2 linked regions of the Flocculibacter collagenilyticus genome follow. The protein of the gene in region 2 interacts with the protein of the main gene of each other region in a pairwise test. Links are inferred from orthologs where the notes say so. Each region holds a gene or a part of one and is shown on either strand. Other genes may lie near its edges. The genes, in order: gyrB and gyrA.

Evidence for each region.
Region 1: the proteins of gyrA (region 2) and gyrB interact in binary tests that used the Escherichia coli proteins (3 or more experiments, as listed by UniProt). The link is inferred for Flocculibacter collagenilyticus from one-to-one orthologs.

What each region holds. Positions count from the first base shown.
Region 1 is NZ_CP059888.1:3,531-13,233, reverse strand. The notes cover bases 6,642-9,703. They hold gyrB (DNA topoisomerase (ATP-hydrolyzing) subunit B), read right to left. Parts: upstream 9,352-9,703; coding sequence 6,931-9,351; downstream 6,642-6,930. Other genes in these bases: recF (DNA replication/repair protein RecF), read right to left, coding at 9,364-9,703; HUU81_RS00025 (ABC transporter ATP-binding protein), read left to right, coding at 6,642-6,824. Also shown: HUU81_RS00045 (sigma-54-dependent transcriptional regulator), read left to right, coding at 1-653; HUU81_RS00040 (sensor histidine kinase), read left to right, coding at 634-1,929; HUU81_RS00035 (ABC transporter permease), read left to right, coding at 2,353-4,782; HUU81_RS00030 (HlyD family secretion protein), read left to right, coding at 4,810-6,069; more of HUU81_RS00025, read left to right, coding at 6,102-6,641. UniProt on the Escherichia coli protein: DNA gyrase negatively supercoils closed circular double-stranded DNA in an ATP-dependent manner to maintain chromosomes in an underwound state.
Region 2 is NZ_CP059888.1:1,939,000-1,943,033, forward strand. Bases 781-4,034 are described here. They hold gyrA (DNA topoisomerase (ATP-hydrolyzing) subunit A), read right to left. Parts: upstream 3,708-4,034; coding sequence 981-3,707; downstream 781-980. Other genes in these bases: serC (3-phosphoserine/phosphohydroxythreonine transaminase), read right to left, coding at 781-836; ubiG (bifunctional 2-polyprenyl-6-hydroxyphenol methylase/3-demethylubiquinol 3-O-methyltransferase UbiG), read left to right, coding at 3,943-4,034. Also shown: more of serC, read right to left, coding at 1-780. UniProt on the Escherichia coli protein: A type II topoisomerase that negatively supercoils closed circular double-stranded (ds) DNA in an ATP-dependent manner to maintain chromosomes in an underwound state.

The sequences.
Region 1 (9,703 bases), 1.9 Mb from region 2 along the record:
AATTAGCCAAGCATGGCACACTGTTCCTTGACGAAATTGCGAATATCCCACTTTCGCAACAAGCAAAGTTATTGCGGGTGTTAGAGTCAGGTCAATACGAAGCCTTAGGCTCCAGTCAAACTCAACAAATGCACGCTCGTATTATTAGCGCCACCAACGGCGATCTTAAAAAACTCATCGTTAACGAAGCGTTTCGTGAAGATTTGTATTATCGTCTGAACACCCTTGAATTTCGTGTACCGTCTTTACAAGAAAGACAAGCAGATATTGTTCCACTCGCTGAATATTTTATTGATATTTATACGCAAAAATACCAAAAACCCGCGCTTTCACTAAACACGCAAGCTAAACAAAATTTAACTGGTTACCATTGGCCGGGTAATATTCGAGAGTTAAGCCACTTGATGGAGCGAGCAGTTTTACTGGCTAAAGGCAGTGAAATAACAGAGCAATACTTGCCACTTTCAAGTTCACCTGCCAGCAACAGCCAAGATTCTATTAGCATGATGACATTAGAACAGGCAGAAAAAGCACTTATTAAAAAAGCACTGAACAATACTGATAATAATATGACTCACGCTGCAAAATTACTTGGGCTTACTAAATCCTCCTTATATCGCCGTTTAGAAAAGTATGACGACATTCAAAGGTAAAAACCTTGAACGCTTTATTACCTTATGGCTTAGCCTATTCGCCATGCTATTTTTATTGCTGAATTATGTTCTACTGTCGCAATTAGCGTTGTTAACGTGGCAAATCGTGCTGATTACCTCAAGTTTAACCATTGCTTGCATCTATGCGATTAAGGTGTTTCGTGCCAACGTCATGTGCAGTTTCCGTCGCGCATTGCTACACCTTGAGGCCGTACGTCAAGAAGACTACAAGCAGTATGCAAAAGCGGAATTTCCCACTGGCATTGTTGGCAAGTTTCATCATCAACTTCGGAACTTGAGTGAAGACCTTGCGGAGAAAAAGAAGCGCTACGATCAGCACGCGTTCTTGGTATATCAGCTTATTGACCAACTAGATACCCCAGTATTGGTTTTCAACCAGAAAGATCAGCTCACCTACGCTAACGGTGCGTTTAGCCACCTTTACGAAGGCCAACATTGGCAAATGTTTCGTCACGTCTCCTCAAATATGCTTGGGCTAGTTAAAGATGAAGGAGGCTGGCAATTACAATCGCAAGAGCAACAAAAGAAACAGCAGTGGCAAATTAGCCAAAGCAGCTTTATTGATGCGGGAATAGCGCATCAATTATTAGTGTTTACTAATATTGAGTCGGCCGTTAGAACTAGTCAGGTAAAAGCTTGGCAACAAATGATCAGCGTGATGGGTCATGAAATCCGCAACTCCCTTACTCCCGTTTCTAGTATTGCAGAAAGTTTAGCGGAACGTGCGACTAATCACAGAGACAAAGATGCACTAGGCCTTATCTCTGAGCGCTGTTTGCACCTGCAGGACTTTATTAATCGCTACGCATCATTAACGAAAGGCATCCATTTACACTACCAGCACATAATCACAGAGCAACTGGCTGGCCGGTTAAAAGGACTGTTTAACCAACAAAACCTAACCATCTTATTAAAGGCCAAACTCATTTGGGCAGATCAATCCCTTTTAGAGCAGGTACTTATCAACCTGATCAAAAATGCTTACGAAGCAGGTGCCAAAACGGTGAGCCTAGAATTTAGTGAAGATAAACACAAAAGCTGTATGAAAGTGGTTGATGATGGCCATGGTTTTGCCAATCCAGAAAATGCCTTTGTTCCCTTATTTTCTACCAAGCAAGATGGCCAAGGAATTGGACTGAGCTTTTGTCGCAATATTATTGAACAACATCAAGGTCATATCCGCTTAGAAAATAATCATGGCAATGGGGTGACTGTCCAGATCACACTACCATTGAAAATCATCAAGATTCAATAGCAAGGATGTTAGAACGTGGTGACTGAATAACGTGTCCGATATCGGACGGTAACAGTCCGATATCGGTAAATCGAATCGAAAGCGCGCTATTATTTTTAAGTAAACACAACTAATACACCCTGCATAGCAATGAACCAATGCAACATCTCTAACTATCCAATCACCCTGAATCCCTTTATTTATAAGCCATGTTGTACGTTAATCGCACAAACAAAGAAACATTAGCGGTTAAGCATTCAACGCTGGCACGTTATTAGCAATTCACTCCTGAGATACACCCACAGCAATTGAAGTTACTGCTAGGTGAAAGGCAATTGAGCCTCACGAACTTAGATAAACTGAACGATTAGAGTGAAAGCGCGCCAATACTGTAAATGAAGCGGGTTTACATTACGCACTGCAAACAGAAACAGGAATAATAAGATGAACCATATCATGTATCAACTCAAGCAGGCTTGGGCTGGGTTAAGTGAAAAAAAGGGATTCATGGTGGCAGTCGTTACCACTTTAGGTATCACTTTAGGCGCTTTATTGTGTATTCTAACCTTGGCTTACATACTGATTGCTAAACCTTTACCTTACCCCGATCAGCAAGATTTATATCAGGTTAACTTTACCTTGTTTAATGATAAGGACGAGGAAGTTGCCAGCTCTCATACCTACCCTGGCGTAGTGCATCTGTTTGACAAGCAAACCCTATTTAGCCAATCAGCACTGGTAAAATATGAAGAAAACGTGCTGATTTCTCATCCTTTACAGCCCATGGTAAACACCACCTTTATCACGCCCGATTGGTTTGTGCTCGTAGACGGTAAAATGGCAATGGGACGCACATTTGAGCAATCCGAAAGCAAAGACAGCTTCAACCCAGTGGCAATATTGAGTTATGAAGCCTGGCAAACACAATATCATGGTGATCCCAACATATTAACGCAGTCGGTCACCTTTAACGATACCAGTTACCGCATTGTTGGTGTAATGGATAAATCGTTCATCGAGCCGCAAATTTATCAGCAAGGTATTAATTCTGATGTATTTTTACCTTGGGACTATAACTCCACTGCTGAAAGATTACGTTCAGCTTGGGGCATGATTGATGGCGCATTATTCTTTGTTGGCAAATTAAACAGCGAGATGAGCCAAACTCAAGTAGAACAGTCACTGACCACTTTGATAAATAGCACATGGCAGGAAAATGTTCAGTCTATGGCATTTTTCAATGGGTGGTCTTCAAAGATGGGCTTATTATCATTTCAAGAAGCGATATTAGGCGATAGCCAAGGCACCGTGCTATTGCTGTTAGTTGGTGTAATAGGCTTGGTCTTAGTGGCTTGCGCCAATATCACTAACCTATTTATGTCTCGTACTGCAGAGCAGCAACACCAATTAGCCATCCATGCAGCAATAGGAGCTAGTAAAAAGCACCTATTCCAAACTTTGTTTGCCCAGTCTGGTTTACTGGTTTTTATCTCATCTGTCGTGGCGCTGATAATCGCTAATGCAGGCTTCTGGGTATTACAACAATATCTAGCTGAGCGCTTACCTCGGGTTGATGAGTTAGCAATCAACGCTTTCACGTTAAGCGCAGCTTTACTTATTGCTCTTTGTTTAGGTTTATTCTTTGCTCGCCTAAGTGCCAGCATGATTAACTACCGCGCCTTGAATACGATTTTACAGTCTAGCGGAAAAGGGACTGGTGTGCAGGTTTCAAGAAAAGTACGTCGTTTCCTTATCACATCTCAGGTTGCCATTGTAACCGTGCTAATTTTCGTCAATATGGGGTTGTTGAAAGACTCATTGAAAGCCATTAACCAACCACTGGGGTTTAATACTGAAAACATCACATCGCTTGAACTGTCGCTTAATGCCGCTGATGAGGTTACCAATGAAGAGAAAAAGACCATGGTATTGGCACTCAAAGAAAAGTTATTGGAACTGCCTCAAGTTGAAGCTGTCTCTCTAGGTGCTACACCCTTTGATGATGCCGCAGTGGCTGGCCAGAATATTGACTCTACTGATGAGCGTTTCGTGGTTAAAACTAAATCGGTTGACGGTAAGTACTTTGATTTAATCAATCAACCGCTTATTGAAGGTGATTTATTTAGCGAAGCCGATCTTAAAGACGGCAATAACCTGCTGATCATCAATGACGTTTATGCCAAAGAAATAGCACCACAAGGGAGCGCAATCGGCAGCAAAATCAGATTTACCAGAAACCTTACCTTAACCGTTAGCGGTATAGTAAAAGGCGTATACATGCCCACCGAAAGTGACGTTCCTATGCGCGCATTTAGGCTAACCACTGAAGCCGATACGCGCTACATGATCAAACTTAAACCAAACCAAAGCTTATCGCGCGAACAAGTAATTAGCCTAACGCAACAAGTAAACAATCAGCTAGTGATTAAACAAATGAATACCCTGAATGAACTGCGCGATCAACGATTATTTACCCAATACACCACCGCCATTACTAGCGCTGTATTAGCCATGTTAAGTTTCTTTCTGGCTACTATTGGCTTATATGGCGTTATTAGTTATGCCACTCAAATGCGCAAGCTCGAATTAGGTACACGCCTTGCCATTGGTGCCAAGCGTGCAGACATCACCCATCTGATTATAAAAAATAATGCTGGTGCCGTAGCGATAGGTATCGTTGTGAGTATGTTTGTAATATTGGCTTTGTATCTTGGTTTTTCTGAGGATTTAGCCAGTTACGTGAACATTCAACTGGTTTCACTCTTTGGGGTAACACTGGTGTTGATTAGTGTGATGGCGTTAGTTGCCTGTTACTGGCCGCTACGTTCAATTATCAATGCCCGCCCTATCGACTCTTTAAAAGGTAGTCAGTAGTCATCGTGAAATCGTCAGGAGTACTTAATGGATATAGTTAAGAAAAAGCCACAACATAAGCTGTTCGCTAACTATAAGCTTCAACTTATCATTGTGGTTTCGACAGCACTAGTGCTGATGCTGATTTGGGCTATCAAAATGGCTGGCGCAGTTTCAGTATCGCGCGATGATATTTTAATAGAGCGTGTTGTAATGGGGGATCTTGAAGTCAAAACGGAAGGCTTTGGCGTACTCAGTTCAAATAAACAGTTACTGCTTACTACATTGACTCAAGCTACCGTGAAAGAGATTGTGCTCAAGCCTGGCGCAAACGTCACCGTTGATAGTGTTATTGTTCGCCTCGAAAACCCTGAGCTGATCCAAGAAATGGAAAATGCACAGCAAGAGTTAGCTCAAGCACAAGCGAATTTACGCCAATTAATGCTCAACAATAAGCGTGAAACACTTAATGAAACGGCCAGTCTAGAAGAAATCATAGCGCTGTTTGAAACGGCATCACTGAATCGTCAAGCTGAAGAAAAGTTAGTTGAAAAAGGCATTGTGTCGCAGCTCGCGTACCAAGAGTCTGTACTAGAAGAGCGCCAGCTAACAAAACGTATCAGCATCCTTCAGCAACGCATTGCGCAATTAAAACTTGTTCATGCAGAGTCGGTAAATATTCAACAAGAAGTTGTTAAGCAAAGGCAAGGTCAGCTGAATATTGCTCAGTCACGCTTACAAGCACTTGAAGTAAAAGCGGGGTTTAATGGCGTATTACAGAGGTTATCTGTAGAGCTTGGACAAAGTCTTGCCTCAGGTCAGGAAGTAGCTTTAATCGGCAGTGTTACTGATCTCATCGCGCTCGTTAGAGTACCGCAAAGCCAAATACATCACATTGAAGTAGGACAAAGCGCTATTATCAACACCCGGCAGGACAAAATTACTGGCACAGTCGCCCGTATCAACCCTATGGTAGAAGATAACACGGTAGAGGTAGAGATCACCCTGCCCGCCAATCTTCCAACCAGTGCCAGACCACAATTAACCGTAGACGCAACCATTATTGCTGACACATTAAAAGCAGTGTATTACATCAAGCGCCCAGCTAATGCTCAGCCTTTTAGTGAAATCGCTCTCTATCGCCTAAACAGTGAAATATCTAAAGCCGAACTACGTACCCTAAAACTAGGTCGCGAAGCGGGTCGTTATATCGAAATTTTGACAGGTGCAGACGCGGATGATGTGTTTATCATTTCTGATTTACCAAACCAAAAAAACACCGCATTAGAGCTAACCGTAAAATCTTAAATTCAAAAATTTAACTAGCAGGAACCAGCATCATGAGCGAGATTAAAATTCAAATGAGAAACATTTCCAAAGTTTTTGAAACTGAGGATATGGAAACACACGCATTAAAAAACGTTAACCTAACCATTTCAGCGGGCGACTACGTGTCTATATCTGGCCCTTCAGGTTGTGGTAAGTCTACACTTTTATCACTGCTAGGCCTGCTTGATATGCCCTCAGGCGGAGACTACATAATTGAAGGTACTAATGTTGCTAATCTGTCACTTGATGATGCTGCTGAAATCAGAAATAGCAAAATTGGCTTTATATTTCAGTCATTTAATCTAATTGATGAAATCACCGTTTTTGACAATATTGCCCTGCCTTTGCGTTATAGCAACAAAAAGCTCAGTAACGCTGATATCGAGCAGCGTGTTAATAGATGTCTAGAAATGGTGAGTATGACTCACCGAAGCCAGCACAAACCGAACCAATTATCTGGTGGTCAGCAACAGCGTATTGCCATCGCACGAGCATTAGTCGCAGAGCCTGCTATCTTATTGGTCGATGAAGCAACGGGTAATCTAGACTCGAATACGGGTGACCAAATAATGGATGTACTCGACGAGCTAAATCAAAAAGGCACCACCATCTGCATGGTAACGCACGAGTCCCGCTACGCAGACAGAGCCACAACTCAGCTTAAACTATTAGATGGCGAAATACTGACTTCGCCATCACCAGCAGAGTCGAAAATCGCAGTTCATGCCTGTTAGTTTTTCTTACACTGAAATAAAAGGAATAAAAAAAGCACTGTTTAAAGTGCTTTTTTTATCGATACAAGAAACTATTTAAAGCTATAAAACTTCAAATATTCAGTAACTAAACGTCTAGATTAGCCACTTTTAATGCGTTATCTTCAATGAATGCACGTCTTGGTTCTACTTGATCGCCCATTAACGTTGAGAATAACTGATCTGCACCCACTGCATCTTCAATCGTTACTTTAAGCATACGACGGCTTTCAGGATCCATGGTTGTTTCCCATAGCTGTTCTGGGTTCATCTCGCCCAGTCCTTTATAACGTTGTATATACAAGCCACGCTTAGATTCTGCCATCAGCCACTCTAGTGCTTCTTTAAAGCTGCTAACGGCTTTAGTACGTTCGCCACGTTTAATGTAACCGCCTTCTTCAATTAGGTTATGGATTTCTTTACCTAATGTGCCAATATTTTCATAATCAGCTGAAGATAGGAAGTCATGATTAAATACATAAACATGATCAATACCATGTTGGCGCATCGTCACTTTTGGCATAAATAAATTACGCTCTGTATCTTCGTGAATACCGGCAGTATAAAGAGCACCATCAACCTCAATATCAACTAATGACTGAACAAATTCATTCGACCACTGTTCAATGGCTGCTTTATCTTTACAGTCTTCTAGTGTCATTGTAGAGGTATAAATGAGTCGCTCTAGCATGTGGTATGGGATTTTACGCGACAAGCGCTCTATCGTGGCAAATGTACTATGATAAAGCTTAACCATTTTCTCTAGCTGTTCGCCTGCAATTCCTGGCGCTTGATCATTTACATGTAGCGATGCGTTATCTAATGCTAATGTAGTTAGATACTCTGTTAGCGCTGGATCGTCTTTAATATAGCGCTCTTGTTTGCCTTTCTTCACTTTATAAAGTGGCGGCTGAGCAATATAAACATAACCACGCTCAATGATTTCAGGCATTTGACGATAGAAAAACGTCAATAGTAACGTACGAATGTGTGAACCATCCACGTCGGCATCGGTCATGATTACAATTGAATGATAGCGAGTTTTATCAGGATCATATTCATCACGCCCAATACCACACCCTAATGCGGTAATTAATGTTGCAACTTCTTGAGAAGATAGCATTTTATCAAAACGTGCTTTTTCAACATTCAGAATTTTACCCTTTAGTGGCAAAATTGCTTGGTTTTTACGGTTTCGTCCCTGCTTAGCAGAGCCGCCCGCTGAGTCACCCTCCACTATGTAAATTTCAGAAAGTGCAGGATCTTTTTCCTGACAATCCGCTAATTTACCTGGCAAACCTGCTAGGTCTAGTGCACCTTTACGTCGTGTCATCTCACGTGCTTTACGCGCTGCTTCACGCGCTCTTGCGGCATCAATAATTTTACCAATAACGTTCTTTGTATCTTGCGGATTTTCTAGTAAGAATTCGTTCAAGTACTCAGACATTGCACTTTCAACCGCAGATTTCACTTCTGATGATACTAGCTTGTCTTTGGTTTGAGATGAGAACTTTGGATCAGGTACTTTTACTGAAACAACCGCAGTTAACCCTTCACGCGCATCATCACCTGTTGCACTGGTTTTCTGTTTTTTATTGTAACCTTCTTTTTCCATGAAGGTATTTAGTGTACGTGTTAATGCCGCTCTAAAACCTGCTAAGTGAGTACCACCATCACGCTGTGGAATGTTATTAGTGAAGCAGAATATGTTCTCTTGGAATGAGTCATTCCATTGCATTGACACTTCAACAGAAATACCATCTTCTTCACGCTCAGACGTGAACGAGAATACTTTAGGGTGAATTGGCGTTTTATTCTGGTTTAAGTACTCAACAAATGCTTGAATACCACCTTCGTATTTGAAGTGGTCATTACGATCATCACGCTCATCTTGAAGCCTAATGCTAACACCAGAGTTTAAGAATGATAATTCGCGTAAGCGTTTTGCCAAGATATCGTAATGGAATTTAATGTCTGTAAACGTTTCAGGGCTTGGCCAAAAACGTAATTCAGTACCTGTGCTTTCTGTGTCACCAATCGCTTTTAATGGCTCATCTGGCACACCATGACGGTAAATTTGTTCATGGATTTTGCCTTCGCGACGGATCGTTAACTGTAACTTAGTCGATAAAGCATTTACTACTGAAACACCAACACCGTGCAAGCCACCGGATACTTTATACGAATTGTCGTCAAATTTACCACCTGCATGCAGAACCGTCATAATAACTTCTGCTGCTGACACACCTTCTTCTTCATGAATAGAGGTAGGAATACCACGCCCATCATCACGTACTGATACTGACTCATCGTTGTGAATGGTGATCACGATATCAGAACAATGCCCTGCTAACGCTTCATCAATCGAGTTATCTACGACCTCAAATACCATGTGGTGAAGACCAGTGCCATCATCAGTATCACCGATATACATTCCAGGTCTTTTTCTTACTGCATCTAAGCCCTTCAAAACTTTAATGCTGGAAGAATCGTAATTATTTTCAGACATATTATTTTTCCATTAACCACGTATTTGCCCATGTTCCACGTGAAACATTGCATTATTTACGCTAAATTTTGTTTGAATATCCGCAACCTGAGTTTGATCAATACAAGTGACAAATACTTGTGAAGCACTGTACTTCATTAAGTCTGCCAGCAAATTTTTATTATCATCATCAACTTCAGACGGTAAGTCATCAAACAGTAAAATTGTATCTCGTGCGGTGCACGAATAAATATACTTACTTTGTACAACCTTTAAGATGTACAACAATAACTTTAACTGCCCTCGCGATAAAGTATCTTGGATAGCTAAACCGCGTGATTGAATTTTCAAGTCGGCCTTATGAGGACCAGAC
Region 2 (4,034 bases):
ATATAGTCGTATAGTAAACGTGCTTTTTCGGCGTTAACTTGCTCAACTTCAGATACGCCACCTTGTTCAAGTAACCATTCGAACACGACGCCTGCTAAATACCATGAAAACGTTGGGGGCGTATTAAACATGCTATTGTTTTCGTATGCTAATTGATAATCTTGAATACACGGGATAGCCGTTTGTTTATTGCCGATGATGCTTTTACGTATAACAACTATTGATAAGCCAGAAGGACCTATATTTTTTTGAGCACCTGCGTAAATTACATCAAACTGATTCACGTCTATTTCTTTTGACAAAATATTTGATGACATGTCAGCAACGATCAGTTGATCGTTAAATGAAGGTACTTCATTTATCTCAATACCATCTACGGTTTCATTAGTACAATAATGAATGAACTTAGCGTTATTGTTTAGGTCCCACTGTGAAACTGGAGTAGTAGATAATTTACCATCTACTCGCTGAATAACATTACAGGCATGAGTTTGACAAAATTTCTGAGCTTCAATTTCTGCGGTTTTAGACCAGGTGCCACTCACAATGTAGTTGCCAATTTGGTCTGACGCGCTCGTTAAATTTAGCGGAACGGCAGAGAACTGACCTCTACCACCACCGTGCATAAATAGCACCGCGTATTCATCACTAATTCCCATCAATTTGCGTAAGTTTTCTTCTGCGCGCTCTGCCACAGATAAAAACGCAGGACTACGGTGGCTAACTTCCATAATTGAGCAGCCAAGGTTTTGCCAATTAATAAACTCTTTTTGTGCTTTTTCCATAACAGCAGCGGGTAACATCGCAGGTCCCGCACAGAAATTGTAAACTGACATTAATACTCCTCAAATAAATTTTATACTCAAAATTGAATTGCATGTATGAAGATATGTTTTGAATTATCGTGCATATTCAAAATTAGGTTGATTAAAACAAAAAACGAGCGGGATAAGCCGCTCGTTTTCTTAATAGTTTATAAACTACTCTTCGTTTGAACCATCGACGTTATTAGCGTCTTCAGGTCCATTTTCTGGATGCTGTTGCTGAGCTGATGTTTCTTCGCTACCTACTTCAGTTGCGTTTTCATCATCTTCATCAATTTGTTCATCAGAACATTGCATCTCATCGATTCTTTGTAAGCCAACTACATGTTCGTTTTCAGCAGTTCGAATTAGAATCACACCTTGTGTGTTTCTGCCTACTACTGACACTTCATGAACACGTGTACGTACTAATGTACCTTGGTCACTAATTAACATCATTTCATCATTATCTGTAACCTGAATAGCACCTACAACGTTACCATTTCTTTCAGATACTTTTATTGAAACAACGCCTTGAGTTGCACGGCTCTTGGCTGGGTATTCTTCTAGTGGTGTACGCTTACCGTAACCATTTTCAGTTACCGTAAGAATTTGTCCTTCATCATTTGGAATGATAAGTGACTTAACCGTATCACCTTCTTTAAGTTTAATACCTCTTACACCTGCGGCTGTTCTTCCCATTGGACGCAGAGCAAGCATCTCTTCACCTGTTTCAGGGTCGATTTTAACTTCACCTGTTTCAGAATCTCTTACTTTTTCGTTAAAACGAACAACTTTACCAAAAGCAGAGAATAGCATGATGTCGTTTTCACCATTTGTGATATCTGCACCAATAAGTTGATCATCATCACGAAGGTTAACAGCTATAATACCGTTCGCTCTTGGGCGAGAGTATGCAGTTAGTGGTGTTTTCTTAACGGTACCTTGCGCAGTTGCCATTAAGATGTATTTATTTTCTTCGTACTCTCTAACAGGAAGAATCGTGGTAATTTTCTCGCCTTCATCTAAAGGCAATAAATTAACGATAGGCTTGCCTCTTGCCGTACGCGTTGCCAGCGGTAATTGGTAAACTTTTAACCAATATAATTTACCAGCATTAGAGAAACATAAGATGGTGTCATGCGTATTAGCTACCAATAGTTTTTCGATGAAATCTTCGTCTTTCATCTTAGTTGCTGACTTACCTTTACCACCACGACGCTGAGCTTCATAGTCAGATAATGGCTGGTACTTACAGTAACCTTCATGTGATAGTGTTACGACAACATCTTCTTCAGAAATTAAGTCTTCAAGACTAATGTCGTGTGAAGCAGCTTGAATATCTGTTCTTCGCTCATCACCATATACTGTTTTCACTTCAACTAGTTCGTCACGAATAACTTCCATTAAACGGTCTGGACTAGCAAGAATGTGTAATAACTCAGCAATTAAATCTAATAGCTCTTTGTATTCGCCAATAATTTTTTCGTGTTCAAGACCAGTAAGTTTATGTAAACGTAAGTCTAAAATGGCTTGTGCTTGCTGTTCAGTTAAGAAATATAACCCGTCACGAATACCGAATTCTGGCTCTAACCACTCAGGACGTGAAGGATTATCTTCACCCGCACGCTCAATCATTGCTTGAACAGCACCTAAGTCCCAACCTTTAGCTGTTAATGCAATTTTTGCTTCAGCCGGTGTTGGTGATGTTTTAATAAGCTCAATAATAGGATCGATATTAGCAAGTGCGATCGCTAAACCTTCTAAGATATGTGCTCTGTCGCGGGCTTTTCTTAGGTCATATACAGTTCTACGTGTAACAACTTCGCGGCGGTGAGTAACAAATGCTTCAAGCATTTCTTTTAGATTGAATAGCTTAGGCTGGCCATCTGCTAAGGCAACTAAGTTCATGCCGAATACAGTTTGCATTTGTGTTTGCGCATATAAGTTGTTAAGAATAACTTCGCCAACTTCGCCGCGCTTCACTTCAATAACAATACGCATTCCGTCTTTATCAGACTCATCACGTAATGCACTGATGCCTTCAATCTTTTTATCTTTAACTAATTCTGCAATTTTTTCGATTAGACGCGCTTTGTTAACTTGATATGGTATTTCACTAACAACAATAGTTTCGCGGTTAGTTTTTTCGTTAACTTCTATTTCAGCGCTGGCGCGCATATAAACTTTACCACGACCCGTTTTATATGCGTCTTCAATGCCTTTTTTACCATTGATAATAGCAGCAGTTGGGAAGTCTGGACCTGGAATATATTCCATCAACTCATCAATTGTGATGTCTTGATTTTGAATTAACGCAAGGCAGCCATTAATCACTTCATTTAAATTATGAGGTGGGATGTTTGTTGCCATACCAACAGCAATACCAGAAGAGCCATTCACTAATAACGCTGGCACCTTAGTAGGTAACACTGCAGGAATATTTTCAGTTCCGTCATAGTTAGGAACAAAGTCGACAGTTTCTTTACCTAAATCTGCTAATAGTTCGTGCGCAATTTTAGCCATTCTGATTTCGGTATAACGCATTGCTGCCGCGGCATCGCCATCAACAGAACCAAAGTTACCTTGACCATCAACTAACATGTAACGAAGAGAGAAAGGTTGAGCCATACGAACAATGGTGTCGTAAACTGCGCTATCACCATGAGGGTGATATTTACCGATTACGTCACCAACAATACGTGCAGATTTTTTGTAAGGTTTGTTCCAGTCGTTGCTTAATTCGTTCATTGCAAATAGAACGCGGCGATGGACAGGTTTTAAGCCATCTCTAACGTCTGGTAAGGCACGACCAACGATTACGCTCATTGCATAATCTAGATACGAGTTTTTTAACTCATCTTCAATGTTGATCGGAAGAATTTCTTTTGCCAAATCTGTCATATAAAGAATATTCCCTGATACTCAATTTTACTACTATACAAGCGATGAAAAGGAGTCTCATCACTTAATAAGAAGATAATTATTATTTTAAATAAGACAGCAATTCTAACACAATATAACTACTGATCTAGTCTTTTATAGGCGCTAGAAATTTAAGCGCAAATATAAAATTTTAATGAGTTAATTCACTAAAAAAAGTAAGATAGCTAAAATTCTAATTTTTACAGTATATGTCATGACTCAAATAGAAAAACTTACCCACCCAAATGTAGATTTAACCGAAATTGCAAAATTTGAAAGTATCGCGTCGCGTTGGTGGGATTTAGA